DNA from 4 places in the Arthrobacter sp. 10L430 genome. Region 3 is predicted to be linked to each of the others. Evidence: riboswitches for the same ligand, from Rfam matches in the RefSeq annotation. Region 3 holds a riboswitch; each other region holds the start of a gene.
What was found. Region 3 has a riboswitch for thiamine pyrophosphate ahead of thiO (glycine oxidase ThiO). Riboswitches for the same ligand answer to the same signal wherever they lie in the genome.
Positions count from the first base shown of each region.

Region 1: linked by a shared signal. The riboswitch ahead of AC1DDG_RS12180 (ECF transporter S component) and the one ahead of thiO (glycine oxidase ThiO) in region 3 are both predicted to bind thiamine pyrophosphate.
Region 2: linked by a shared signal. The riboswitch ahead of thiD (bifunctional hydroxymethylpyrimidine kinase/phosphomethylpyrimidine kinase) and the one ahead of thiO (glycine oxidase ThiO) in region 3 are both predicted to bind thiamine pyrophosphate.
Region 4: linked by a shared signal. The riboswitch ahead of thiC (phosphomethylpyrimidine synthase ThiC) and the one ahead of thiO (glycine oxidase ThiO) in region 3 are both predicted to bind thiamine pyrophosphate.

Region 1 is NZ_JBFTJD010000011.1:147,672-154,676, forward strand. It holds gene AC1DDG_RS12155 (UDP-N-acetylglucosamine 1-carboxyvinyltransferase) at 1-37, opposite strand, end outside; gene AC1DDG_RS12160 (hypothetical protein) at 285-1,241, shown strand; gene AC1DDG_RS12165 (N-acetyltransferase family protein) at 1,326-1,856, shown strand; gene AC1DDG_RS12170 (energy-coupling factor transporter transmembrane component T family protein) at 1,878-2,681, opposite strand; gene AC1DDG_RS12175 (ABC transporter ATP-binding protein) at 2,678-4,372, opposite strand; gene AC1DDG_RS12180 (ECF transporter S component) at 4,372-4,992, opposite strand; TPP riboswitch at 5,064-5,207, opposite strand; gene AC1DDG_RS12185 (heme-degrading domain-containing protein) at 5,376-5,921, shown strand; gene AC1DDG_RS12190 (DUF4235 domain-containing protein) at 5,957-6,220, shown strand; gene AC1DDG_RS12195 (hypothetical protein) at 6,321-6,506, opposite strand; gene AC1DDG_RS12200 (amino acid ABC transporter ATP-binding protein) at 6,563-7,005, opposite strand, start outside.
Region 2 is NZ_JBFTJD010000005.1:328,282-335,286, forward strand. It holds gene obgE (GTPase ObgE) at 1-508, opposite strand, end outside; gene rpmA (50S ribosomal protein L27) at 626-889, opposite strand; gene rplU (50S ribosomal protein L21) at 950-1,258, opposite strand; gene thiD (bifunctional hydroxymethylpyrimidine kinase/phosphomethylpyrimidine kinase) at 1,588-3,141, opposite strand; TPP riboswitch at 3,124-3,221, opposite strand; gene AC1DDG_RS08055 (Rne/Rng family ribonuclease) at 3,300-6,701, opposite strand.
Region 3 is NZ_JBFTJD010000001.1:122,450-129,454, forward strand. It holds gene AC1DDG_RS00565 (DEAD/DEAH box helicase) at 1-604, opposite strand, end outside; gene AC1DDG_RS00570 (RNB domain-containing ribonuclease) at 999-2,510, opposite strand; gene AC1DDG_RS00575 (ferritin-like fold-containing protein) at 2,552-3,238, shown strand; gene thiE (thiamine phosphate synthase) at 3,235-3,969, opposite strand; TPP riboswitch at 3,997-4,117, shown strand; gene thiO (glycine oxidase ThiO) at 4,110-5,534, shown strand; gene thiS (sulfur carrier protein ThiS) at 5,531-5,767, shown strand; gene AC1DDG_RS00595 (thiazole synthase) at 5,773-6,609, shown strand; gene AC1DDG_RS00600 (4a-hydroxytetrahydrobiopterin dehydratase) at 6,673-7,005, shown strand, end outside.
Region 4 is NZ_JBFTJD010000001.1:462,322-469,326, reverse strand. It holds gene AC1DDG_RS02110 (RNA-binding protein) at 1-36, opposite strand, end outside; gene rpsP (30S ribosomal protein S16) at 38-448, opposite strand; gene AC1DDG_RS02100 (hypothetical protein) at 709-1,146, opposite strand; gene AC1DDG_RS02095 (VOC family protein) at 1,279-2,154, opposite strand; gene AC1DDG_RS02090 (amidohydrolase family protein) at 2,223-3,317, opposite strand; TPP riboswitch at 3,407-3,514, shown strand; gene thiC (phosphomethylpyrimidine synthase ThiC) at 3,509-5,323, shown strand; gene AC1DDG_RS02080 (alpha/beta hydrolase) at 5,325-6,059, opposite strand; gene ffh (signal recognition particle protein) at 6,115-7,005, opposite strand, start outside.

The DNA.
Region 1 (7,005 bases), on a different contig from region 3:
GCATGAGTCCAACGTGTTCAGCAGTCTGTTGTGTCATAACAAAAAAATATCACAAATGATGTATTTTGGCGGCGGAGTCGGGCTAGTGCCCGTTGGATTCCAGAATTTACCCGCCCTGTGCGATAAACGAGACCGGGCTAGGCTACCGGCAGCAGGCAGCGGGGCGCAGGCCACCAGGTCTGGGGAGGCGGCGGACCGACATAGCCGCTGGCCTTGACCCGGGAAGCCATCGGGAGCAAGCTAACGCTACCGGTTGCGGCCAGTTAAGGGAACGGGAGGCCGCCTTGTCCATTTTCAACTCCGCGGTGTTCGGCGAGAAGCGCCCCTCCAGGCAGCAGGCCACCGCATTTCTCTCCTTCGTGGTAGCCACGGCGGTGGGCTTCGTGCCGGGCCCCCGCCTGGACGATGGCACTCCCCTGGAGTCCTCCGTCATGCAGCCCACGGCCGTGGCGTCCGCCACCGCCCCGGCTGCTCCAGCCCAGCCTGCGGCCCCGTCGACTCTGGCCCAACCGTCCGCGCCCCAGCCCTCGGCAGGCGGCACCACGCTGCTCGGCAACGACGTGTCCTGGCCGCAGTGCAACAAGGCCCTGCCCAAGGACCCGGCGTTCGCCATCGTCGGCGTCAACAACGGGCTGGCCAACACCACCAACCCGTGCCTGCATCAGCAACTGGATTGGGCAGATGACATCTCTTCCGACCTGACTGGACAGCCGGGCGTGGCCCTCTACGTCAACACCGCCAACCCCGGCAGTGCCGGATCCTGGTGGCCCACAAGCAACAACTATGGTGGCAAGACCGTGCCGAACCCCTACGGCGAGTGCAAGGGGCAGGTGGATGTCCCCTGTGCCTACATGTACGGATATGCCAAGGCCTTCGATGACGCCTACCTCCGCAGCATCACTAATCCGGAGGACTATCTGTGGTGGCTGGATGTGGAAACGGGCAACAGCTGGTCCGGCAACAAAGACGCCAACAGGGCAGACCTTGAGGGCATGACGGACTTCTTCCACAGCATCGACGCGGACGTGGGCATCTATTCCACCGGCGTCCAGTGGGGACAGATCGTTGGCCAGGTCAGCCCCGGCAGCAACCTCTACAACCTCCCCAGCTGGCTCCCCGGCGCCCGCACGGCCAGCGGGGCCAAGGGCAACTGCTCGGCCGCGCCCCTCACCGCCGGCGGCCGGGTTATCCTCACCCAGTTCGTCTCCAAGGGCTTCGACTACGACTACTCCTGCATCTGACCCGGACGCCCAGGCACGGCGGGAGGCCTCCGCAGCCCCGGCCTGACCCGTGGTTAGGACCTGACCCATGGTTAGACTCGGGCCATGCGCCACACCGACACCATCCGGACCGCCACCATCGAAGACGCGGAAACCCTCGCCCAACTCCAGCTCGAGTGCTGGCGAGAGACCTACTCGGGACTGCTGTCCCCCGACTTTTTCGCGAGGCAGAGCGTGGACGAGCGGCTGGCCATGTGGCTCCGGCTACTGAACGGCGCCCACGCCGGGCGCCAATTCGTTGCAGACGTCGGCGGACGGCTGGTGGGATTTGCCGGCTCACTTCCGCCGCGCCTACATCCGCTCGGCCTGCTTCCGCCGGCGGCAGGCTCCGCTGACGCACGTTCCGACGGCAGGGCTGAGCTCTGGGGCATCTACGTGCTGAAAGCCCACCACGGTTCCGGGCTGGGCCAACGGCTTCTTGATGCAACGCTCGGAGCCGAGCCCGCAGCCCTGTGGGTGGCCCAGGACAACCCCAGGGCCCAGGCCTTTTACCGCCGCAACGGCTTCGAGTTCAACGGAACGAAGGAAGCCATTGAAGACTGGGAAGGACTCGTCGAACTGAGGATGACAAGGTAGTCCGGCGCTGGCCAACTACACCTAGGACCCTTCGAGCCACACCATGTTCCAGGTCCCGGCCCATACGGCAGCAACCACGGCGCCGGCCGCGATCACGGCTCCGCCGAGCAGCACCCAGATGTCCAGGCGACTGTAGGTCGATTCGCGGGCCCACGTCCGTGTGGCCCCGCCGAAGCCGCGCGCCTCCATGGTGACGGCGAGGCGGGTCGCGCGCCGGATGGCCTGGACCAGCAGGCCGAAGCTCTGCCCCAGGGTGGCGCGCAGCCGCTGCCACGGGTTGCCCCGGGACCCCACGCCGCGGGCGCGCCGGGCCATGCCGATGGTCTGCCATTCCTCCGCCATGAGCCCCACGAGTCGCATGGCCGCGAGAGTGCCCAGCACGAACCGGTGCGGCAGGCGGGCCTTCTGCGCCAGCGAATCGGCGAGGTCGGTGGGGTCCGTGCAGCTCATCAGCAGCACCGCCGGCAAAGCAATCGCGAGGCCGCGGAGCAGGAAACCCAGCCCCAGCTGGAGGGAACCTTCGCTCATGGACCAGATGCCGACGTCGAGCAGTACCTTCCCGCTGTCCGGCGACAGGATGGAGGTGCTCCAGCCGCCCACGGCGGCAGCGACAATCAGCGGCCAGCCGCGCTGCCAGAGCAGCGTGAACGTCAGGCCGGCGAGCGGGAAAAGCAGCAGTTCGCAGGCCAGCGCCACGGATGCGGACATCCAGTCGATGGACAGGGCCAGAACAAGGGTGATGAGGAAGACGGCGGCGAATTTGGCCAGCGGGTTGGCCCGGGTCAGCAGCGCCCGGTTTCCGGAAAGGCTCAGCGCGTCCCTCATGTCGCGGCCTCTTCCGGTGCGCCGAGGGCGTGCCCGGCCGTGCCCGGCTGAGCTGTGCCCGGCTGAGCTGTGCCCGGCTGACGCGTGGCGGGCTGAGCTGTGCCCGGCTGACGCGTGCCGGGCTCACCCAGTCCCCGGGGGGCGAGCCTGAACTCGGTCCCGCCCAACACATGCGTGAATTCCTGGTCGTGCGTCACGGAAACCACGGCGGTGCCGGCGTCGAGCAGTTCGGACAGGAAGGAGGCGAGCTCGGCCCAGGTGTTGGCATCCTGGCCGAACGTCGGCTCGTCCAGGATCAGGACCTGGGGATGGGCCGCGAGCACCGTGGCCACGGAAAGCCTGCGCTTTTCCCCGCCGGAGAGCGTGTACGGGTTGGCGTCCACGAGACCGGTCAGGCGAAGCCGTTCCAGCAGCTCGTCAACTCGCTCTTCGCCGTGGCCCATGTGCCGCGGGCCGAACTGCAGCTCGTCCAGGACCCTGCCCGTGACGAACTGGTGCTCGGGTTCCTGGAACACGGTGCCGATCCTCGCGATCAGCTGCTCGGCCCGCCACTTGTACGGGTCGATCCCGGCGCCGCGGCTCAGTTCCACGGTGGCGGACACCTTGCCGTCAACGGGCGGGATAAGGCCGGCGAGCGTCAGGGCAAACGTGGATTTCCCGGCGCCGTTGGGCCCGGTAATGGTCAGCGCTTCGCCGGCGCGGACCTGGGCCGTGATGTCCCGCTGGACAGGCACGGGCGGAACGGACCTGAAGCCGCGGCGGCGTGGCCGCTCGCGTGAGACGGCCAGGCCCTCTGCGGCGAGCAGCAGCTGGCCCGTGACTTCAGCCGAGGTTCCGGCAAGAGTCCGCTGCCGCGCGGCCGGGACATATCCGGGAACCCAGACCCCGGCGGCAATGAGCATCTCGCGCGCTTGTTCAAGAACCTGGTCCGGCGTACCGTCGATCAGCACCGCCGGCTGCGTGCCGGATCCAGGCTGCAGCACCACGATCCGGTCTACCAGGTCCTTCCATACGGCTACCCGGTGCTCCACGACCACCAGCGTGGCGCCCGTCTTGTCGAGGCAGCGGCCCACGGCGTCGCGGACTTCCAGCACGCCTGCCGGGTCGAGATTGGCGGTCGGCTCGTCCAGCAGGATGAGCCCCGGCCGCATCGCCAGGATGCCGGCCAGCGCAAGGCGCTGTTTCTGCCCGCCGGACAGGGCCGACGTCGGGTGGTCCATCGGAAGGTGCGCGAGCCCGACGTCGTCCAGTGCCTCGTGGACGCGGGTCCAGATTTCGTCGCGGGGCACGGAGAGGTTTTCGGCACCGAACGCTACGTCGTCGCCGAGGCGGGAGAGGACCACCTGCGTTTCGGGGTCCTGCTGCATGAGGCCGGCGCGGCCGCGCCGCGCGCGCGGCGGTTCGCCGTCAATCAGCAGGCTGCCGGTCTCGTCCGCGTCGTCGCTGTCGGCAGGGCCGCCGTCGCCGGCCGCGCTGTTTCCCGAGGTGCCGTCACCCAGAACCCCGGCGAGGGCGTGAAGCAGCGTGGACTTGCCGGCGCCGGAAGGTCCCAGCAGCAGGACCCGCTCCCCCGGCCGGATGTCCAGGTCCAGCGCGTTGACGGCGGGCCTGGACCGTCCCGCGTGGCGCCAGCCCCAGCCGCGGGCGGTGACCGCGGCGGGGCGGACGCCGCCGTCGTAATGTGCGGGCATCAGGAGAAGACGGGCTCCGTGGCTGCCTTGCGGGACGCGAACGAGCTCAGCACGCCCGTCCTGGCCAGGCCGCGGGTAGCGATCCAGGACAGCACGCCGGCGATGACCGCGCCGGAAATGGCGCAGAACACGATATACGCGAGCTTGTCCCCGGCGGCGTACGCAATGTTCCAGCCCCACGGAGCGAAGGAGTCATTCAGGCCGCAGAACAGGCCCGCACCCGCGCCGGCCAGCAGCGAAGCGGGGAGGTTGAATTTCTTGTACATGAAGGCGGCGAACACGAGCTCCGCACCCAGGCCCTGCAGGATGCCCGAAATCAGCACCGTGGTGCCGTACTGCGAGCCCATGATCAGCTCGCCGGTGGCGGCGACGGCTTCGCAGAACAGTGCCGCACCCGGCTTGCGGACGATGAGCATGCCGAGCACCGCTGGAATCATCCAGCCGCCGGCGTAGAGGCCGGAGAGGGGCGGGTACACGGCGTTGACGGGGGCGGAGATGAGGTTGGCGCCCTGGGACCAGGCCCAGAAAATCACGCCGCCGGCGACCGCGATCAGTGCCGCCACCACGATGTCAGCCACGCGCCAGTTGTAGCCGGTCTTCTTGATTGTTGCAGTTGTCATGATGGTCCTCCTGAGGAACAGGAGGGGAAAGCGCTCCCCGGCTGCTGGCGGTTGGTTTGCCTGCTGCCGGACACTTTGAGAACTCGACTCCCTTGCGCCGGTACTAGCCGGATCAGGTTCGAGGGTCTGCGGCGGTCCGCACTCTCAGCGCCCATCCTCGGTTTCGCTGGCAGTTGCCAGTGATGCCCGACGGCGGCGCTCCCCTGTCGTGATAAATCTGCCCTTGTGGGCTGATCCAGTTTACACCGGGACGGCCGCGGAAGACCGGCGCCGCGGTCACAATCCGGGAGGTATCCGGGAAGTGCGCGGAGGCGCCAGAGGGCGGCGAACAGAGGTTGCCTGGGACGGGGCGGCGCGAGGACAGCGCGGAGTACATTGGGGCCATGACGCAACAGGATCCCGGCAGCCAAGCCGCTTTTGACCCCGACTCCGCCGCCGAGCAGCCGGCGGGCGCTCTGGCAGCCCTGATCGCCAGCATCGAAGCGGAAATCACCGAGCTGCAGTTTCCCCGGTTCGGCAGGGACGACGCCCTCAACCTCGGCCTCCTGCTGGTTGAGCTCGGCAAGATCGGCAACCTGCCCATCGCCGTCGACATCACCAAGGGCGAACACGTGCTGTTCCATGTGGCACTGGAGGGTGCCACCCCGGACAACGAGCACTGGGTCAAGGCCAAGCAGCGGACCGCAGCACGCTACGAGGAACCGTCCCTGCTCGTGGGACTGCGCGGCCGACTCGGCGGGGGCCGCATCGAGGACAACGCCTGGTTTGACCAGTCCAGGTATGCCGCCCACGGCGGCTCATTCCCCATTTACGTGGAAGGCGTGGGTGCGGTAGCCACGGTGACGGTCTCAGGGTTGCCGCAGAAGGCCGACCACGATCTGGTGGTGCGGGCGCTTCGGGAAATCCATGCGTCCATGCGGCTAGGCTAGGGGCAGTCTGTATTCACGTCGCAAGGAGTTTCGGAATGAGTTTTTTCATCAAGCTGCTTGGCACCGGCATTAGCCTGCTCGCCGGATTCGCCGGCACCAAGGCCGTGGACACCATCTGGGAAAAGACCACGGGCCGCAAGCCGCCCAAGGGCGGGAAGGACGACGTCCCCACGACGCTCCGCTCGGCCCTCACCTTTGCCCTCATTTCAGCTTCGGTGAGCGCCATCATCCAGGTGCTGGCCAACCGGGGCACACAGCGGGCGATCACCCGCTTCGCCAAAACCCAGGACATCGTCTAGCCACTTCCGGGTGAGCCGACTACGGCCCCGACTAATGCTGGACACTGCATCAGACGGGGCCGTGGTCCGCGGTCATTCCCCAGCGGAGTTCCTGGGCTGGCTACGGTATGGCGGCGACGACGTCGATTTCGACCAGGAAGTCGCCCAGGAATGAACCGACGGTGGTTCGAGCCGGGGTCGTGGGGTGTCTGGCCCGGGTGACGAGGAAGCCGTTGGCGGCGATCGCCTGGGAGTAGGGTCCGGCCGGGCTGGGCGCGAGGTCTGTGGTTACCTGCCGTCGAGGCATGGGGAGGACTCCTTTCGTGTGACCGGCGCGGTGGCCGGCCGGAGTTGTTGATGTTCTTAGAGGACCTTTGAAAGAAAGGCCTGGGTGCGTTCGTGCCGCGGTGAACCAAGGACCTCCGCGGGGGGTCCGCTTTCGACGACCACCCCCTGATCCATGAAAACGACCTGGTCGCTTACCTGACGGGCAAAGCCAAGTTCGTGCGTGACGACGACCATGGTCATCCCGGCCTCGGCGAGGGATTTCATGACGTCGAGCACTTCGCCGACGAGCTCCGGGTCGAGTGCGGACGTGGGTTCATCGAAGAGCATGAGCTTGGGTTTCATGGCCAGTGCCCGCGCGATTGCGATCCGCTGTTGCTGCCCGCCGGAGAGCTCCTGGGGGTAGGAGTGTCCCCGGTCGCCGAGCCCGACGCGGTCCAGCAGCGTCTGCGCTTCGGCGGTGACTTCGTTCCGCGGACGCCCGAGCACATGGACGGGCGCTTCCACGATGTTCTCCAGCA
Region 2 (7,005 bases), on a different contig from region 3:
CCGAAGGGAATCCGACCAGGGCAATATCCGCAATGGACTTCAGTTCCAGCACGATGTCGCTGGAATCACCCTCGATGCCCAGCAGTGCGAAGCCGGGGGCGCGACGCTTCTGCGAGGACAGCGAGGCGTTGCCAAGGCCGCCGATGCCGCCGGCAGCCGCAATGAATTCGGTGCCTTCGCCGACGAGGTCGGCAAGGACTTTCCCGTCCTTCGTCTTGACCACGGTGCCGTCCGGGACGGGCAGGATCAGCGTTTCACCGTTCTTGCCGCCGCGCCAGTCACCCATGCCCGGGCCGCCGTTGGTGGCGTGCCGGTGCGGGGCGTGGTGGTAGTCCAGCAGCGTGGTGGTCTGCAGGTCCACGCGAAGGATGACATCGCCGCCGTTGCCGCCATTGCCGCCGTCGGGTCCGCCGAGCGGCTTGAACTTCTCACGGTGAACGGAGACACAGCCGTGGCCGCCGGTACCGCCGGATACGTGCAGTACTACCCGGTCTACAAAGCTCGCCACGGTGAATCTCCTCTGTGCTTAATCTGGCTGTCTTGGACACCCAAATTGATTGTAATGCGGTTAAAAGAACAGTGGAGCGGGCCATCATGGCCCGCTCCACCGGTTCAGATCCTGTTGTTACTCTGCAGCTGCAGCAGTAACGATGTTCACGACTCGACGGCCGCGGCGGGTGCCGAATTCGACAGCGCCGGCCTGCAGTGCGAACAGGGTGTCGTCGCCGCCACGGCCAACGCCTGCGCCGGGGTGGAAGTGGGTTCCACGCTGGCGGACGATGATCTCGCCAGCGGAAACTACCTGGCCGCCGAAGCGCTTGACGCCGAGGTACTGGGCGTTGGAGTCACGACCGTTGCGAGTGGAGCTCGCGCCTTTTTTATGTGCCATTTGGAATGCCTGCCTTTAAATTCTGGGGAATCTGCTGAAAACCTGAACAGTAACCAGTGGTTACTTGATACCGGTGATCTTGACCTTGGTCAGTTCCTGACGGTGACCCTGGCGCTTCTTGTAACCGGTCTTGTTCTTGAACTTCTGGATGACGATCTTCGGACCACGAAGGTCCTCAAGGATCTCAGCCGTAACAGTTACCTTGGCCAGGTCCGCAGCTGCGGAGGTGACCTTGTCACCGTCTACCAGGAGCAGTGCGGGCAGCTCAATGGTGCTGCCAGCTCCACCGGCGACGCGGTTCAGGGTAACGAAGTCTCCAACGGAAACCTTCTCTTGGCGGCCGCCTGCGCGGACAATCGCGTACACCACTTGGGAACTCACTTCTCTCGACGTTTATTACTAAATTTGCGTGCGGAACCTGGGTCCAATTGTTTGGCCTGGCTCTCGCTGTGCCTCAACGCCGTGGATTCCCCGGGGGAACCCGTGAGCTATCCCAAGAACAATTCCGATTGGATCGTTCCGGGGTCATAACCCAAGTGTTGGCGTAAGCACCGAAGATCTAGACTACGCTAATTTCGCCTTCGGTCGCAAATGAGGCTGGTTTCGGCGGGCTGTCCGTGATAGGCGCCACAAGGGCTGCCGCACCGCCTGCCGTAACCGTGCGCATCTATCGTACCGGCTGCCGCGCCCGCCGCCGCTCAGCCGTGGCGGCGTGGCGCGTCGAAGAAATCCACTTCGTAGCGGCAGGACTGCCGGAAGGCCGTGAGCATCTGGGTGCGTTCCCAGTCAGACGCCGCGCGCCCGGCGGCATCGGTGATCCCGATGGCCTGCCGGGTGGCCGCGGCGAAGTCCTCGTCGGCGTAGGTGCGCAGCCACTCCGCGTACGGATGCTCTTCCGGGGCGCCCGCCGCCGCAAATTCGGCGTGGAGGCTCGCCCCGACGTCGGCATAGAGCCAGAAGCACGGAAGCACCGCCGCCACCAGCACGGCATAGCTTCCGGATGCAGAAGCAGCCAGCAGGTGGTCCACATATGCCTTGGTGACCGGGCCCAGCTCCGCCCGCACTGTCCGGGTGCTGAGCCAGCTGCGGTGCAGCTCCGACTCGACTTCGAGGCACTGCTGCGCGGAACGCGCCCAAAAGAGCTGCTCGGCCTCGGTGGGGGCAAGGGCGCTGGCCCGCGCCAGGACGCGTGAATACCCGTTGAGGTAGATGGCATCCTGGGCGAGGTAGTACGCAAACTCGTTTTCCGGCAGGGTGCCTTCCACCAGGCCGCGGATGAAGCCCAGGCCGTAGATCGTTTCCAGGTCGGGTGCGGCTTCGGCGTGGAGCATCCCGGCATAGCTGCCTTCGCCCGCCACCGTCAGGTGGTGGAAGTGGTGGACGGGTCCGTTGCCGTGCCCCACGTCGAGCCTCCCGGACGTGCGGAGGGCCCCCTCCAGCCACGGCTTGACGGTACGCAGGGACAGCTCCCAGTCCCCTAAGCGCGCCTGCACCGTAGCCATGGCTGAGGACAGCGAGCACCCTGTGCCGTGGCTGTTGCGCGTCGGAACCCGCTCGCCGTCCACCACCACCACGTCAGCGGACAGCACACCACCGGTGTTCACGAGGGCGTCCGGGCAATCAGCACCGTCCAGATGCCCTCCCTTGACCAGGACTGTGGCCCCGGTTTCGGCCGACAACCGTTTTCCCTGCTCGAGCGCGTCGGACCAGGTGGCGGCTTCCGGTTCCCCGAGCAGCATGCCCAGCTCGGCAAGGTTGGGCGTGATCAGGTCGGCCAGCGGCAGGAGTGCCCGAAGTGCAGACTCGGCGGACTCCCGCAGGAGCCGGTCCCCGCTCGTTGCCACCATGACCGGGTCAAGAACCACGACGCCGGGACGGACCTTCTCCAGCCAGCTGCGGACCGCGGTGATCACCTTTTCGTCGCCCAGCATGCCGATCTTCACGGCGTCAACAGTGATGTCGTCGCTGACCGCTGACAGCTGCGCGGTGAGGAAATCCGCCGGCGGAACGTGGACGGCACTGACGCCGCGGGTGTTCTGGGCGGTCAGCGCCGTGATGGCGGCCATTCCATAGCCTCCGTTGGCCGCGATGCTCTTCAGGTCCGCCTGGACGCCGGCGCCTCCTGAAGGGTCCGAGCCGGCGATCGCCAAGACCCGGGGAATGTCCCGGCCGGTGCGCGGGGAGAATTTGAAGGCGGCAACGGAGGAATCAACCGCGGGAGGCAGGACAGATGCTGAGGACAAAGGAGACATCCCTTCGCCGGTGCTAACCGGTCAGGTTCAACGGGTTTGGATCTCAGCCGGCACTTTGCTCGGCACCCCGTGTCAGTCCCCCAGCCTAGCGGCTTACTCCCAAAACCCAACGGGCCGGTGCTGCGATTGCAGCACCGGCCCGTTGGAAGGGGGTCGACTCAGAGCTCAGACGCGGGTACGCCTACGCCAAGAATGATCGGCTCGCTGGCCGGCTTGGCGGCAGCCACCTTCTCCGCTTCCGGAGCCTTGGCCTCATGCGAGTGTCCGGCCAGTGCTGCCGGCGCCGTCTCATGGTGTTCCACGGACGTCTCGTTGGCTGCGCCCTGCGCACGGCTTGCGCTGCGGTTCCGGCGCGGACGTCGGGTCCGGGTCTGCACGGCCGAGTGATCCGCGAACCGGTCGGCGTCGTTCTCCGCAACCGCCGGAGCGGGACTCTCCCCGGTTCGCGCCGGGGCAGCTACCGCAGTGGCAGGGCCGGCTGCAGCCGGATCAACAACAGCGGGTACCGGGGCCGCCGTCGGCTCCTCCGCAGCGGGAGCAGCAGGCTCGCCAAGGTGCGCGAAGGCTTCCTCAAGCCGGTCCAGGGTCAGGGCAGGCGTTTCGGATGCCGGCTCATCGGCGTGCTCGACGAAGGGAAGCACCACCTTCTCGCCTCCGAACGTCAGCACGGCGCCGGGACGGCCGGAAATGCTTTCCGTCTCCGGGCTGCGGTGCACTGCCGGGCTCTCCGGAGCGGAGGCCGCCGGCACGGGAGCAGGCCGCGCCGCATCGCCGGAGACACCGTGGTGGGCGGCATCCTCATGCAGGTGCGCTGCGTGTGCCGCTGCCGCTATGTTGGCGAGGGCCGCCCGGGTGGCTTCGGCCTTGGCGTGTCGCTCGGCCTCGGTTGGCTCGTGATGGACAGCGGCGGGAGCAGTAGGCGCGGACTCGGCCGGAACCTGGCCGCCCTTGCCGCGGCGGCGGCTCTTTCGCTCCGGGCGCACGGCGGGCTGGTGCTCCGCCCGAGGGATGTGGTGCTCGGCGGCAACGACATTGGCCCGGCGGTGCTCGACCGGCTCGTCGTGGGTGACGATGCCGCGGCCGGCGCACGCCTCGCACTGCTCGCCGAAGACTTCCAGCAGCCCGGTGCCCATCCGTTTGCGCGTCATCTGCACGAGTCCCAGCGAGGTCACCTCCGCGACCTGGTGCTTGGTCCGGTCGCGGCCCAGGCACTCAACCATGCGGCGCAGCACGAGGTCGCGGTTGGATTCGAGCACCATGTCGATGAAGTCGATCACGATGATGCCGCCGATGTCGCGGAGTCGGAGCTGCCGGACGACTTCCTCGGCAGCCTCCAGGTTGTTCTTGGTGACCGTTTCCTCCAGGTTGCCGCCGCTGCCGGTGAACTTGCCGGTGTTGACGTCAACCACGGTCATGGCTTCGGTGCGGTCAATCACGAGGGAACCGCCTGACGGCAGGAACACCTTGCGGTCCAGCGCCTTGTGGATCTGCTCGTCGATCCGCCACGCCGCGAAGATGTCGGTGTCCTTGGTCCACTTCTCCAACCGGCCCACCAGGTCGGGGGCCACGTAGGTGACGTAGGCCTCGATGGTGTCCCACGCTTCCTCGCCGGAAACGATCAGCTTCGAGAAGTCCTCGTTGAAGACGTCGCGGACCACCTTGATCGTCAGGTCCGGTTCGCCGTAGAGCAGTTCCGGGGCGAGGACCTTCGTGGAGCTGGACTGGCTCTCGATGCCCTCCCACTGCGCCCGGAGGCGGTTGATGTCGTGGGTGAGCTCTTCCTCGGACGCGCCTTCGGCCGCGGTGCGGACGATCACGCCGGCATTTTCCGGCAGGCGGTCCTTGAGGATGCGCTTGAGGCGGTTGCGTTCGACGTCGGGCAACTTGCGGGAGATGCCCGTCATGGAGCCGCCGGGCACGTACACAAGGTAGCGTCCGGGCAGGGAGATCTGGCTGGTGAGGCGTGCGCCCTTGTGGCCCACGGGATCCTTGGTGACCTGGACCAGGACGGCATCCCCGGACTTCAGGGCGTTCTCGATCCGGCGCTGCTTGCCTTCGAGGTTGACGGCCTCCCAGTTCACTTCACCGGCGTAGAGCACGGCGTTGCGGCCGCGTCCAATGTCGACGAAGGCGGCTTCCATGGACGGCAGCACGTTCTGGACCTTGCCCAGGTAGACGTTGCCGATGAGGGAGTCCTGCTGCGTCTTGGACACGAAGTGCTCGGCCAGCACGCCGTCTTCGAGGACGCCGATCTGGATTCTGTCGTCGCGCTGGCGCACGATCATCTGGCGGTCCACGGATTCGCGGCGGGCAAGGAACTCGGCCTCGGTGATGACGGTGCGGCGGCGGCCGGTGTCGCGGGATTCGCGGCGGCGCTGCTTCTTCGCTTCCAGCCTGGTGGAACCCTTGACGCTGGTTACGCGGTTGTTGACGGCGGGTTCACTGGGGACACGTGGAGCGCGGACACGGGTCACGGTGTTGGGGGGATCGTCATCTCCCCCGCCGGTGAGCTCAAGGTCCTGGTCACCGCGGCGGCGGCGGCGCCGCCGGCGTGAGGTCACGCCTTCTTCGGGCTGGCCGGCGTTCTCTTCGTCGGTGTCGTCGGCTGCGTCGGCTCCTTCGGAGTCGCCTTCGGCGTCGTCGCGGTCGGTGATTTCACTGCGGCTCCGGCCACGGCGTCCGCGGCTGCGACGGCGGCGGCGTCCGCCGTCGTCCTCCAGGTCACCGTCCTCGCCGCTTTCGGCGTCAGTTTCCTCCGCTGCAGCGGGCGCCGCTGCGGGGCGGATCACTGTGTTCAGGTCAGGAGCCTGGAAAATGATCGATGTGACCGACGCGGGCTCCAGGAAGAGCGAACCGGCAGGAGCGGCCTGCGACGGTGCCTCCTCGGCCTCTGCGGCCTCGGCTTCCGGGGTCGCCGCGGCGGCTGCAGCCTCAGCCTGTATTTCCGTAACAGATGTTTCTTCAACCCGTGTTTCCGACGCCGGCGCTTCAACCGCGGCGGCGGGTCCAGCCGCCGCTTCCGCGGTCTGAGGGGCGACCGTCTCGGGCTCCACGGCCTTGGGTTTGGTGGCCCGGCGGCGGCGCACCGGCTTCACCTCGGCGGCAGGTTCCCCAGTGGCGGATTCGACGGCGGCAGCTTCGGCGGGAGGGGAGACTGCACCGCCCGGAAGCGTTGCGTCTGCCCCCGTGACCTCCGTGGCGCCTGTGTCAGCACCTGCATCGCCGGCGAAGGCGGGCAGGGGCTCGTCAGCAACCTTCTTGCGGGAGCGCGTGCGCCGCACCGGGGCCTTGGCCTCGGCAACGGCCCCTTCCACTGCCGCCACTTCGGCATGCGCGGCATCTGCCGGGTCCGACACAGCGGGCTCAGCCGACAGTGCGGGTTCAGCCAGGGCGGGCTCCTGCAGTTCCGGTTCCGGCAACGAGAGCTGGGCTTCCGGTTCCTTTACCTTCGGCGCTGCCTTGCGCCTGGTTCGGGTGGCCTTCTTGGGAGCCTCCGCGGCTACTGCTTCTGCACTGGCAGCCGGTTCTTCGTTAACGGCTATTACCTGGTCATTATCCATATGTGGCAACACTCCTGCCCCTGACATGCCGCCACATCCGGCACCCGTTGGGGCACATATTGTCAAAACCCGCGGGCGTTGACAGAAGTCAATTGGATACCCTCAGGTTCGCACCGGCAGTGGGGTGCGGCAGCCCTGAAAGGCCGGCGGGAATGCTACTGGAACCCGTTGTTTCTGCAATCCACAACCAGGTGCCGTCCAATGGAATGCGGGAGGCCGGATTTCCGAATCCGGAGCCTGCACTGCTTCTCATTGGCGGTCTTGGGAACAAGCCACCGGACCGGAACTCGAATGTGGTTCGCGC
Region 3 (7,005 bases):
GCATTTCGTCGGCCTCGTCAAGGATGACCATCTTGACGTTCTTCAGCACGAGGTGCTTCTGCTTGTAAAGGTCGATGAGGCGGCCGGGGGTGCCGACGACGACCTCGACGCCCTTCTGCAGCGCCTCGACCTGGGGCTCGTACGCGCGGCCGCCGTAGATCGTGGTGATGCGGGCGTTGCGCTTGCGGGCGGCGTTCTGCAGATCATTGGCGACCTGGACGGCAAGCTCGCGGGTCGGCACGATCACGAGGGCCTGCGGGGCGCCGGGCGCGGGCAGCGAGTCATAGCCGGCGTCGTCCGGTCCGACGACGCGCTGCAGCGCCGGGATGCCGAAGCCGAGGGTCTTGCCGGTGCCGGTCTTGGCCTGGCCGATGATGTCGTGGCCGCTGAGGGCGACCGGTAGGGTCATGGCCTGGATCGGGAAGGGGTGCGTGATGCCGGCGTCGGCAAGGGACTCCACGATGTCGGCGCGGACGTCGAAGTCCGCGAAGGTCTTCTCCGCGATCTCGTGCGGCTTTTCGTCCGAGATGATGGTTTCTTCCGGCTCGATGGTCTCGATTCCGGAGTCATCAGAGAGAAGCTGGTGGGTATGCAATTCACTCACAGTGGAGTTTCCTTATTCATTTGGGCATTGGCGCCGCCTGCTCAACGGCCAGCCGCAAGGGCCGTTCCGGAGCACGCTCAGGCGCGCAAGCAAATCCAGTGGAAGCCGATCGCGGGCTATCTAAATACTGGCACTGGGGACCAGCGGGTGTGTCTCAAGATCGCGTAGGGGCGGGCTTGTTGAATTCGAAAATTAAGGAAATCAACGACCGGGCATCCATATCTACCCTTCCAGTCTAACCGGCAAAACCCGTTTCCCTGACGTGCGCGGCGGAGCGCGGGCAGGAGTAGGGCCAGCAGAGGAGGAAGGCGCAGCGCAGCAGGAAGGCGCATCAGGGCAGGAAGGCGCTGCGTAGCGGCAAGTCAACGCCGAGGCATCAGCTTCCTGGCCCGAGTCAGCCGACCAGTTCGAGGTGCACCTCGCGTGTCGCGATGTCCGAGGAGATCAGGCGGACCCGGACTTTGGTGCCCGGCTCCATTTCGCCGGCGCAGCGGGCAGTGACAGCAGGTTCGGCAATCTGGACGATGCCGGACGGGCCAGTGCCGTTGGACGCCCTGCCGTTTGAACCCTTCCAGTTCCCGTTTCCGTTCGCATTTCCATTGCCGTTGTTCTTGGCGGGCTTGGACCCTGAGATCACCACGGCGTCGAATTCCTGGCCAATATGGTTGCTGAGCAGGGCCGCTTCCACGGTGTCCAGGGCCAGCCGCTCCATCTTGGCGGCCAGCTGGTCCGAGGACGCCATGATGTCGGGAAGGGAGGGCAGCGCTGCGCGGGCCCAGGCCGGAACGGGGCGGTCATTGCTCAGCGCCTCGCAAATGACAAGGACGAAGCGGTCGATCAGCCGCCGGAGGGGCGCGGTGGTGTGGGCGTACGCCGTGCCAATGGCGGACTGGATGGCGTCGTCCGGAACCGTGCCGTCAAAATAGGTGTACCCGGCTCCGCGGAAGAGCATTCCTGCCGAATGCAGGATGGCGAGCTGCCGGTGGTCGGTGGGATCCAGCGTCCGCAGGTACTCCCCGTAGCTGACTTTTCCGTCCCACGGCTTGCCCAATGCATCGGTCTGGCGCCTGAAATGGGCGAGCGAGCGTTCGTCTGGGGCCGGCATTGTGCGGAGGACGCCCACTTTGCCGTCGAGCATCAGCGAGGCTGCCGCCATGCCGGTCATCAGGGAGATCTGGGCGTTCCAGTCCTCCACCGGAAGCTGCGGGGCCGCCACAATCCGGTAGCCGCCGTCGGGAAGCTGCACGATTTCCTGCTCCGGCATGTTCAGGCTGGCACCGCCGCGGGCCCGCTCGAGCTCGACGCGCTTGAGCCCGACTTCGCGCAGGAGCTGCAGGAGCGGGGAGGCGGTTCCCGCATCCAGCTCGGTCTGGACGCCCTTGTAATTGAGCTTCTCACGGCTGCGGACCATCGCCCGCCGCACCAGGGCGGAGACGACCTCGGCCGTTGCGTCGAGTTCGAACTCCCAAACAAACGCCGAACAGAGCTGGCCTGCGAGCAGGCTGCCCGCATTCTCGCTGATGACCTCGGGGTGCAGGGGGATGCGGCCGTCCGGAGCATAGAAGGTCTGGCCGCGGCGGCGGGTTTCGGCGTCGAGGGCGCCGCCGGGCACCACGAAGGACGGCACATCGGCGATGGCGTACAGGATGCGGTAGCCGTCTGCGGATCTTTCGATGAAGAGGGCCTGGTCCAAGTCGGTTGAGGATGGCGGGTCGATGGTCAGGAATTCGACGTCGGTCAAGTCCAGCTCCGGGAGCTGCCGCTGCGCCACAGCCGCCTCGGCCTCCTTGAGCACTTCCAAGGGGAACTGCCCCGGGAGCTCCAGCTCGGTCCGCAGCGCACTCAGGGCCTCCGCCAGGGCATTGGTCTGTTCATGGACGCTGGGGGATAGGCGATGATGTGGCACGGAAATCAGGTTAGCCCGATTTCCGCAGTTAGTCTTGGATTATGGGCACATCCTCGGCTGACACCGCTCGGTACGACCGTTTCGTCGCTGATCTGTTCGGGGTGATGGCATACGGCGAGCTCTCCGCCTTCGAACGGCTGTCGTCGGACGCCCGCTACTCGCCCACGCTCCACGACCGCGCGGTGCTCGGCAGGATTGCCGTCATCGAATTCCAGCACTACGAGCTCGTGAGTGAGAGGCTCGCCGGGATGGGCGTTGACGTCGAGGACGCGATGCTCCCGTTCCAGGCAGCGGTGGACCATTTTCATGAGCGGACGCGGCCCGCGGACTGGTACGAATCCCTGATGAAGGCCTATGTGGTGGACACGGTCTCGGCCGATTTCTACCAGGCCGTGGCCCGCTACGTGGATGCCGGGACCCGGGAGCTTATTCAGCAGATCCAGTCCTCCGAGGAAGCGACGGCGGTCCTCCGCGAGAGGTTGAGGGTGGCCCTTGCCGATGATCCCCGGCTCGCCTCACGGCTGGCGTTGTGGGGACGGCGGCTCCTGGGAGAGGCGCTCACGCAGGCACAGCGCGTGGGCTATGAACACGCCTTCCTGACCGAGCTGATCACTGAAGCGGACAGCGGTGCTGACGACGCCGCGGCCCGGGAGCGGGTGCGCAGCCTCACCTCCGAGCTCGCCGAAAACCATTCCCGGCGGATGGTGCAGCTCGGTCTGAGCGGCTAGTTCAGGCCTGCCACCGGCGCGCCTGCGCCCTTCACTCCGGCGTTCTCCGCTCCCGCATCCAGGGCCTCGAGCAGTTCGGCTGCCGCGGCCTCCGGATCCGGCGCCTCGGTGATAGCCCGGACGACGACGATCCTGCTGGCGCCCGCTGCCGCGACCTGCTCCACGTTGGTGAGGTCGATCCCGCCGATGGCGAACCAGGGCAGCAGCAGGCCGCCGACCCTTTCCTCGTCCGCCGCCCTTACGGCCTCCGCCGCATAGCGGACAAGATCGAGCCCGACGGCGGCCCGGCCGGGTTTGGTGGGGGTGGCCCACACCGGGCCAACGCAGAAATAGTCCAGACCGCTTCGCCCGGGGGAGGCGGCGATCGCGGCATCCACCTGGTCAGGGGTGTGCGTGGACAGCCCGATCACCGTGGCGTCATGCAGCAGCTTCCGTGCGGAGCGCAGCGGCAGGTCCTTCTGGCCGATATGGAACACCGGGGCCCCGGACAGCGACGCAATGTCTGCCCGGTCATTGACGGCCCAGAGCCGGCCATGCCTGTGGGCTGCCTGGCGCACAACTTCCAAGAGTTCGAGTTCCTCGGCCGCCTCGATGGTCTTGTCCCTCAGCTGGATGATATCCACCCCTCCGGCGAAGGCCGCATCAACGAAATCGGTGAAATCGTCGCGCTCCTTGCGGGCATCGGTGCAAAGGTACAGTCGGGCGGTGGTGTGGACATCATGCGCGGTCATGGCAACCAGCCTAGTTCCTCTAAACTGGGCAGGTACCGCGGGAGCCCGCTGCAGCTGTCACAAACGCCGCAGGGCCGAGAGGGCGTAAGAGCCGACCGCTTGACCTGATCCGGTTAGTACCGGCGTAGGGAAGGATTTCCATGCAGCTTGGATCCGGCGGGAGCACTTCCGCCACAAACACTTCTGCCGCGGAACCGCTGCACGCTGACGTTGCCGTCATCGGCGGCGGCGTGATCGGCCACGGGATTGCCTGGGAGGCGAGGCGTTCAGGACGCTCAGTGGTGCTTATTGACGATGCGCCGGGGACGGGGGCCAGCTGGGCCGCTGCGGGAATGCTCGCCCCTGTCAGCGAGCTGCACTACCAGGAGCAGGAACTCCTGGAACTGATGCTCGAATCCTCTGCCAGATGGCCCGATTTCGCCGCGGCGCTCGCCGATGGCGGAGCCGGCAGGGATACCGGTTATCTTTCGACGCCGACCATCGCCGTCGGTGCGGACCCCGCCGACCGCCGCACCCTGACGGACCTTCGGGAAGTCCAGCAGGCGTGCGGCCTGGTTGTCGAGCCGCTGACCATCCGCGAGGCCCGGTCGCGGGAGCCGCTGCTCAGCCCGGGCATTTCCTGTGCGCTGGACATCCCGGCTGACCACCAGGTTGATCCGCGGATGCTGGTGGCAAGCATCGCAGCTGCGCTGGCCCGCCACGAACCCGGTTCGCGGACGGCCGTTGCCGGTGCAGAAAACGGCTATGAGATCAGGGAAAACGCTGCCGGCCTGCTGTGGGACGGCGGGCAGCGCGAACGGGTCTGCGGCGTCCGGCTGGCGGGCGGCGGCACTGTGCGTGCCGCCGAAACCGTGGTGGCCAACGGACTCGCGGCGGCGTCGCTGGATGGACTGCCGGACGGGCTGAAGCTGCCCCTGCGCCCGGTCTACGGCGACATTCTCAGGCTCCGGGTTCCCGCGCACCTCCGGCCGCTGCTTACGGCCACGGTCCGGGGCATTGTCCGCGGAATACCCGTCTATCTTGTTCCGCGGCAGGACGGAACGGTGGTTATCGGCGCCACCCAGAGGGAGGACGGGCATTCAGCCCCCAGCGCCGGCGGGGTCTACCAGCTCCTCCGCGACGCCCAGGTGCTGGTGCCGGCCGTGGCAGAACTCGAGCTCCTGGAATCGACCGCCAGGGCCCGGCCGGGTACCCCCGACAACGCCCCGTTGCTGGGCCGCGTACCCCTCGGCAGCATTACGGCGGGGCAGGGCAGCACCGTGCGGCACGGAAGCACGGCGGGCCGGGCGGGCACTGCGGCCGACGGGGGGCTACGGGCAACTGTTGCCGGGCTCATCATCGCCACCGGGTTCTTCCGCCACGGCGTGCTGCTGACGCCAGCCGCAGCCGCCATCTGCCGCGGGCTGATGGACGGCGTGGAGGACAAACGCTGGCACGCCTTCCGTCCGGAGCGGTTTTCGGCCGGGCGCCCCGCCGCGGCGGGCGCAGCCGCCCCGGGCAACGGCACACCGGCCAGCTGCGCAACGGGCACAGTCACATTTGACCGAGACAAGGAACCAGCATGAACATCACACTGAACGGCAACCAACACGCAGTGGGCGCAGGCGCCTCCGTGACAACTCTGGTCAGCAACGTCACCGGGCGGACACTGGCTGCAAACGGGCAGGCGGCCGACGGCCAGCGGCTTGGCGTGGCCGTGGCCCGCAATTCGGAGGTTGTGCCAAGGAGCCAGTGGAACAGCACGGCGCTCGCCGAGGGCGATGAAATCGAACTCGTCACGGCAGTTCAGGGAGGATGAGGACGATGACTGAAACAACGACAGCGGCGACCGGCACGACTGATAAGGCGACGGGCAGGGCGGGGTTCAAGGCAGACCCCCTGGTCATCGACGGCGTGGAGCTGACCTCGCGGCTGATCATGGGCACCGGCGGGGCTCCGAGCCTGGACGGACTGGGCGCGGCGCTCCTGGCCTCCGGCACCGAACTGACCACGGTGGCCATGCGCCGCTATTCGCCCGCCGAAACCGGATCCCTGTTCCAGCTGCTCCTTGACCACAACATCCGTGTGCTGCCGAACACGGCCGGCTGCTTCACGGCACGCGACGCCGTGATGACGGCGGAACTCGCCCGCGAGGCCCTGGAAACGGACTGGGTCAAACTCGAAGTCATCGCCGATGAGCACACTCTCCTGCCGGACGCGGTGGAACTCGTGGATGCCACCGAACAGCTCGTCAGCCGCGGCTTCAAAGTCTTCGCCTACACGAACGACGATCCGGTCCTGGCGCTGCGCCTTGAAAACCTGGGGGCGGCGGCCGTCATGCCGCTGGGATCGCCGATCGGCACCGGCCTGGGAATCCTGAATCCCCACAACATCGAGCTGATCGTGTCCCGCGCCTCCGTCCCGGTGGTGCTGGACGCCGGCATCGGCACAGCCTCCGATGCCGCACTGGCCATGGAGCTGGGCTGCGACGCCGTGCTCCTGGCCACCGCCGTGACCCGGGCGCAGAACCCGGCCCTGATGGGGGAGGCCTTCAAACACGCGGTTATCGCCGGTAGGCTGGCGAAAGCGGCCGGGCGGATCCCGCGCCGCGAGCATGCCTTGGCGTCATCGGCCATGGAAGGCCGGGCGGAGTTCCTCTAACCCGGATCACCGCGGCCCGTCCGGCGGGCAGGCTCAGCCCGCAACCTCGCCAAGGAGTCAGCAGTGGCCGCCACGGACGACATCCTCACCCGCCCCCAGATCGACGAGGCCCTCGGGGGCCTGCCGGACTGGCGTTACCGGCTCGGCGGACTGGTCACCGTCTATAAGACGCCGACGGCGGCCGGCGCGCTTGAGCTGATTGCCGCCGTCGGGCGCCTTGCGGAAGAACGAAACCACCATCCGGACCTGGACTGGCGCTACAACCGCGTGTTCATCCGGTTCAGTTCCCATGACGCCGGAACGGAGGTGACGGCACGCGACGTCGGCGCCGCGGCCGCGGTCAGCGAGGCAGCCGCAGCGGCGGGTGCCCAGGCGGAGCCGGGACTGTACCGCACA
Region 4 (7,005 bases), 340 kb from region 3:
ACCGCGGACAAGGTGTTCGAGCGCTTCTGCCAGCAACTTACTCAGCCTCGGTGGTCTCTGCTTCAGCCTCGGCGGGAGCTTCTGCCTTGGCCTTCTTGGTGATGGCTTCCGGGATGATCACGGAACCCTTTTCCGGAGCAACGAAGGCTTCCTTGGCAACCTTGGTCTTCAAGGTGCCTTCCTGGCCCGGGAGACCCTTGAATTTCTGCCAGTCACCGGTGATCTTGAGGATCGCGGCGACCTGCTCCGACGGCTGTGCGCCGACGCCGAGCCAGTACTGGGCACGGTCCGTGTCGACCTCGATGTACGAGGGCTCTTCGGTGGGGTGGTACTTGCCGATTTCTTCGATGGCACGGCCGTCACGCTTGGAGCGTGCGTCCATGACGACGATGCGGTAGTACGGTGCGCGCATCTTACCGAAGCGCTTAAGGCGAATCTTTACGGCCACTTTTGTGGTCACTCCTGTTTCTGAAACGGGGTCGAGCCCGGCGTTCTGCACCCGTGGGGCGGGCCGTACTAGGGGGTTCTAAAAGGACAAGATCCGGACGCGGAGAGAGGGGCCACGCAGATCAAGTACCTGTTTATTGTGCCAGATCGGCGGCACTATTTCGACTTGACATGCCCCCGGGCTCCGTTTTCGGCGGCCTGGGGGCTAAAAGGCGCTCCCGCCGGCGTGACCGCGCTGGCGTGCCCGGTGCCTGCGGTCGGTCAGGAAGACCACACGTAGAGGCCGGTCCGGCTGTTCTCGTCGACGCTTCCGGCGAGTTCTGCCAGCTGCTGGACGTACTTCCGCGCCTCGTCCGCGCCAAAGGGCATGTCGTCCTCGGCCGCCCACTTCTCGGCAACATCGTCCAGGACGTTGCCCTCCCCTTCGGATTCATAGCTGAGCAGTTCGGCGAGCGCACGGACCATGGCCGGCGGCACTCCGAGCAGCGCGTCGCTGGCCACGTCCACCATGGCGAGTTCATAGTCGGCACCCGCTGCGTGCACGGCCGTGCCGGCGAGATCACCAAGCTGTTCAATTTCAAAGTCGCTGATCCCGGGAATCCGGACGCCCCCGGCGGACGCGGAGGCGCCGGCGCCAAGTGCAGCGGCGCGCTTGAGGGCTTCACTGTGGGTGGCAACAAACATTTCGGTGAAGCCCATGGACATCGTCCTCGTTCCGTCGACGGCGGGGTCCCCAGGCGGCAGCGGCGGCCGCCCGGGGATGGTCGAAATCAGCCTAACCCACACCCGCCGCGTGGATTCAGCCGACGATGGTTTCGGCGTACTGCGCGCTCAGCGCACGGCGACACGAATGCGGTTGCGCCACGGGTCCTGGAACCGAAGCTCCGCCCCGGTGTGGTGGGCAGCGACTCCGGCGACCTTTAGGCGGTCGGCGAGCGCTCCGACGTCGTCGCCGGCCGGGACTTCGATGAGGACTTCGCCCAGGCCCAGGGTGTCCCGCCGGGGACCTGCGCCGCGGCTGTTCCAGACGTTCATGGCCATGTGGTGGTGGTAGCCTCCGGCGGAGACGAACAGGGCCTGGCCGTGCCAGCCTGCCGTCTTCTCGAATCCGAGGGTGCCAACGTAGAAGTCGTGGGCCGACTGGACGTCGCCAACCTGCAGGTGGACGTGACCCACCCCTGCCTCCGTGCCGCGCTGGCCCTCCACCGCACCCTGGGTCAGGTGGTCCTGCAGGTACTTCTGCGGCGGCAGCGCAAGGCTGTCCATGACTACATTCTTGCCGTCCCAAGACCAAGCATCGCGGGGGCGGTCCCAGTAGAGTTCGATGCCGTTGCCTTCCGGATCACTGAAGTAGAAAGCCTCGCTGACCAGGTGGTCGGCGCTTCCCGTGAAGGACTGCGGCTCGTACTGCGCCGCGGTGGCCACGGTGGCTGCCAGTGCCTCCTGATTGTCGAACAGGAGTGCCGTGTGGAAGAGGCCGGCTTCTCCCCGGCCCGGAATATTCAGGCCCGGGGCGGGAGCGAGATGAACCAGCGGCGTCTTAAGCCTGCCAAGGTAAAGGCCGCCGTCCTGCTCCGCCACGACGTCGAGGCCGAGCGCCCGCTGGTAGTAGTCGGTCATGAGGTTCATGTCCCCCACTTTGAGCATCACAGTGCCCATGGTGAGATCGGCAGGAAGAAGATCCTGGCTGCTGGCTGCTGGTGTCATTTGAGTACTCCCGGACTCCCTGGCCACCGGATTTCGATGGTCTCTACATATCTAAATTACTTGAAGCTTCAATTTATTCCTAAACGGACAACGCGTCCCCGCAGAACTATGCCCCTGAGATCCCTGATGGTTCCGGGCACCTCGCGGGGGTCCTCAGTGCACAACACCACGTCGGCACTTGCCCCTTCGGCCAGGCCCTCCGCTCCCAGCCACCGGCGGGCACCCCAACAGGCGGCGTCCAGGGCAGCAGCCGCCGGAAGGCCTGCGGCGTGGAGGGCCAGGATCTCGTCAGCTATCCGGCCGTGCCGGATCACGCTGCCCGCGTCCGTTCCAGCGAAAACCTGCACCCCGGCTTCGTGCGCTTCCAGGATCCGTTCATTCCGGCCTTCCCACAGGGCCCGCATGTGGGCCGCGTAGCGCGGAAACTTGGGTTCGGCCTGGGCAGCGATATCCGGGAACGTCGCGATGTTGATCAGTGTGGGAACGATCGACACGTGCTGCTCGACCAGCCTGGGAATGTGCCGCGGCAGAAGTCCCGTGGCATGTTCGATGCAGTCGATTCCGGCGTCCAGCACGTCGTCGAGCGTGTCTTCGGCGAAGCAGTGTGCAGTGACCCTGGCGCCCTCATCGTGGGCGGCGCTGACGGCGTCCCGTACCGCCGAGGCGGGAAACGACGGCGCGAGGTCGCCGGCGTCGCGGTCGATCCAGTCCCCCACCAGCTTGACCCAGCCATCGCCGGAACGCGCCTGCTTGCGGACCGCCTCGACAAGGCCCTCCGGCTCCACTTCGACGGCGAAATTCCTCAGATAGCGGCCTGTCCGGGCGATGTGCCGCCCGGCCCGGATGATCCTCGGCGCTTCCGGGCTGCGCTGGAGCCAGCGGGTATCGCTGGCCGCGCCTGCGTCCCGGACGAGCAGCGTGCCGGCGTCGCGGTCAGTCATCGCCTGGGCATAGGCGGTGTCGTCGTCCACGGCGCCTCCGGGCCCCAGCCCGATGTGGCAGTGGGCATCCACGAAGCCGGGCAGCACCCAGCCGTCAAGTACTGCGTCCGGGACGACTGCCGGGCGGCGGAAGGTCAGCCGACCGTCCACGGCCCAAAGGCCTGCCCGCTCCTGGTCCGGGCCGGTAAGCGCGGTCCCGCTGAATTCGATGATGGGCGCCATGGCTCAAGCGTAATCCGTACGGCCCGGCCCGGCGTGTGTCACACCCGGCACGGATGCGGCACCCGCCTGCCGCCCTGTGGTAGCTTCGTCTACGACCACACGGGTGCCCCTGCAGGGGCTGAGATCGGGCTAGCGCAGCCTGCGACCGTTGAACCTGTCCGGGTAATGCCGGCGAAGGAAGTGAGCAGTAAATGAACACCCAGAAAACACGGCTGAGCCCTGCCCAAAACGAGGCGGCCCATAACGAAGCTGGCCAGCAGACCACCCAGTCGCTGAAGTCGCACTCACTGGCTTACATCGAGGGGGAAGGCCTGCGCGTCCCGGTCACGGAAATCGCCCTGGAGCCGTCTCCCAACGGGGAGCAGAACGAGCCGCTGCGGGTCTACCGGACTGCGGGTCCGGGCAGCGACCCGGTAGTGGGCCTCGCCCCGTTCCGCTCGGAATGGATTGAAGCACGCGGGGACACGGAGCCGTACGGCGGCCGGCAGCGGAACCTGCTCGACGACGGCAGGTCGGCTGTACGTCGCGGCGCAGCTTCCGCGGAGTGGAAGGGAGCGCAGCCGGTGCCCCGCCGCGCCGTCGGGGGCAAGACGGTGACCCAGATGCACTATGCCCGGCAGGGCGTCCTCACCCCGGAAATGCGCTTCGTGGCACTCCGCGAGAACTGCGACGTTGAACTGGTGCGCAGCGAGGTGGCTGCAGGCCGTGCCATCATCCCCAACAACATAAACCACCCCGAGTCCGAACCCATGATCATCGGCAAGGCGTTCCTGGTAAAGATCAACGCCAACATCGGCAACTCGGCTGTAACCAGTTCGATTGCAGAGGAAGTGGACAAGCTGCAGTGGGCCACCCAGTGGGGCGCGGATACCGTGATGGACCTGTCCACCGGCGATGACATCCACACCACCCGCGAATGGCTGATCCGCAACTCCCCCGTCCCTATCGGCACCGTTCCGATCTACCAGGCGCTGGAGAAGGTCAACGGTGAGGCCAATGCCCTGACGTGGGAGATCTTCCGGGACACCGTGATTGAGCAGTGCGAGCAGGGTGTGGACTACATGACCATCCACGCCGGAGTGCTGCTGCGCTACGTCCCGCTGACCGCCAACCGCGTCACGGGCATCGTGTCCCGCGGCGGGTCCATCATGGCCGGCTGGTGCCTCGCACACCACCAGGAGAACTTCCTTTACACGCACTTTGACGAGCTGTGCGAGATCTTCGCCAAGTACGACGTCTCCTTTTCGCTCGGCGACGGCCTCCGGCCGGGCGCAACCGCCGATGCCAACGACGCCGCACAGTTCGCCGAACTGGACACCCTGGCGGAGCTGACCCAGCGTGCCTGGGAATACGACGTCCAGGTGATGGTTGAAGGCCCAGGCCACGTCCCGTTCCACCTGGTGCGCGAGAACGTCGAGCGCCAGCAGGAGCTGTGCAAGGGCGCTCCGTTCTATACCCTCGGCCCGCTGGTCACGGACGTGGCGCCCGGCTACGACCACATCACCTCCGCCATCGGTGCCACGGAGATCGCCCGCTACGGTACGGCCATGCTCTGCTATGTGACGCCCAAGGAACACCTGGGGCTGCCCAACAAGGACGACGTGAAGACCGGCGTGATCACCTACAAGATCGCCGCCCACGCCGCAGACCTCGCCAAGGGCCACCCCGGCGCCAATGAGAGGGACGACGCCCTGTCCAAGGCGCGCTTCGAGTTCCGCTGGCGGGACCAGTTCGCCCTGTCCCTTGACCCGGTAACGGCAGAGGCCTTCCACGACGAGACGCTGCCGGCCGAGCCTGCCAAGACCGCACACTTCTGCTCCATGTGCGGGCCCAAGTTCTGCTCCATGCGCATCAGCCAGGACATCCGGAACGAGTACGGCTCGGCCGAAGCGCAGGCGGCACTTGCCGAGATGGCCGAAGGAATGCGTGAAAAGAGCCAGGAGTTCCTGGCCGCCGGCGGAAAGGTCTATCTGCCGGAGCTCAAGCTTCCGGAAACAACCCGCTAAATCAGGACGCCCGGGGCTGTCGCCGCCGGCCGACCTCGGCAACAAATGACCGGATAAAACGGTCACCCTCGGGGGAATCCTGGGGCCGGTGCCCGCCCGCGGCAGTGCGGTGCAGGGCGCCGGTCTCCCTGAGGTACCCGGCAATCTCCTCATAGAGGGGTTCCCAACCGCCGGTGAGGACCAGAGTAGGGACGCCCGGAACGATCTGCAACGGGGCCTGCCAGGGAGGTGCCTGCAGCCGCAGTCGCCTGGCGGCACGCCTCGCTTCCGGCGTGCTCGGGCCGGGCGCTTCCGCAGCGAAGGCACGCCGCACAAACTCCCGCTCGTAGTCGTCGTCGCCGAGCTGGTGCCGGACCTCGAACAGGGGCTCCATCAACGCCCGGTGGGCCGCCGTGGCCGGCAGTTCCGCGGTCAGCGACAAGCAGGCGGGCTCCACGAGCGTCAGCGAGAACACGAGGTCCGGGCGTTCGACGGCGGCCATCATCGCTGCGATGGCCCCTTGGGAGTGCGCCACCACGTGGCCTCCGGCAGCGCCCCGGCCGTCATCGGCCAGCGACCGAAGCACGATTTGGGCGTCCTCGGCGAAGTCCGTCTCCAGCGGTTCCGCTTCGGCGTCGAAGCCGTGCCGCCGCAGGAAAAGGGCGTCATACTGCAGGGCCATGCCGTGCTGGCGCGGCCAGGCGGCGGAGCCGAAGCTCCCGGCCCCGTGGACGAACACTACCCGCTGCTTAAACATGACCCAACCTTATGGCAGAGGCCCGACATCGGCGCGGGCCGACATGACAGTGCGCCTATTTGCCGAGGAACTTGTCGAAGCCCTTCGGCAGGTTCAGCTCGGACGGGTCGAAGTCGCCGCCCTGCTGGCCGAAGGCAGCGCCCGTGGGCAGCGCCTTGGCCGCGCTGGCGCGCCGGGCCTCTGCGTCACGGAGTTCCTGTGCCGCCTTGGCGGGGTTGCCCGAACGTGCCTTCTTCTTGGGTGCATTCTTGGCACCCTTGCGGGCACCGCCGCCGGCCCCCATTCCCGGCATTCCGGGCATGCCCGGCATGCCGCCGCCCTGGGCCATCTTCTTCATCATCTTCTGGGCCTGGGCAAAGCGCTCCAGCAGGCCGTTGACCTCGGAAACGTGAACACCGGAACCCTTGGCGATGCGGGCCCGCCGCGAGCCGTTGATGATCTTGGGAGCGACTCGCTCGTGCGGGGTCATGGAGCGGACGATCGCCTCGACACGGTCGATTTCGCGCTCGTCGAACTGCTCCAACTGCTGGCGGATGTTCTGCGCGCCGGGCATCATCATGAGCATTTTCTTCATGGAGCCCATGTTGCGGATCTGCTGCATCTGGGCGAGGAAGTCGTCCAGCGTGAAGTCTTCCTGGTCGGCGAACTTCTTCGCCATCCGCGCAGCTTCGTCCTTGTCCCAGGACTTCTCGGCCTGCTCGATCAGCGTGAGGACGTCGCCCATGTCGAGGATGCGGGACGCCATGCGGTCCGGGTGGAACAGCTCGAAATCGTCCAGGCTTTCGCCGGTGGACGCGAACATGACGGGCTTGCCGGTGACCGACGCGACGGAAAGCGCGGCACCGCCGCGGGCATCGCCGTCGAGCTTTGACAGCACGATGCCGGTGAAGTTGACGCCCTCATCAAAGGCCATCGCCGTGTTCACAGCGTCCTGGCCGATCATGGA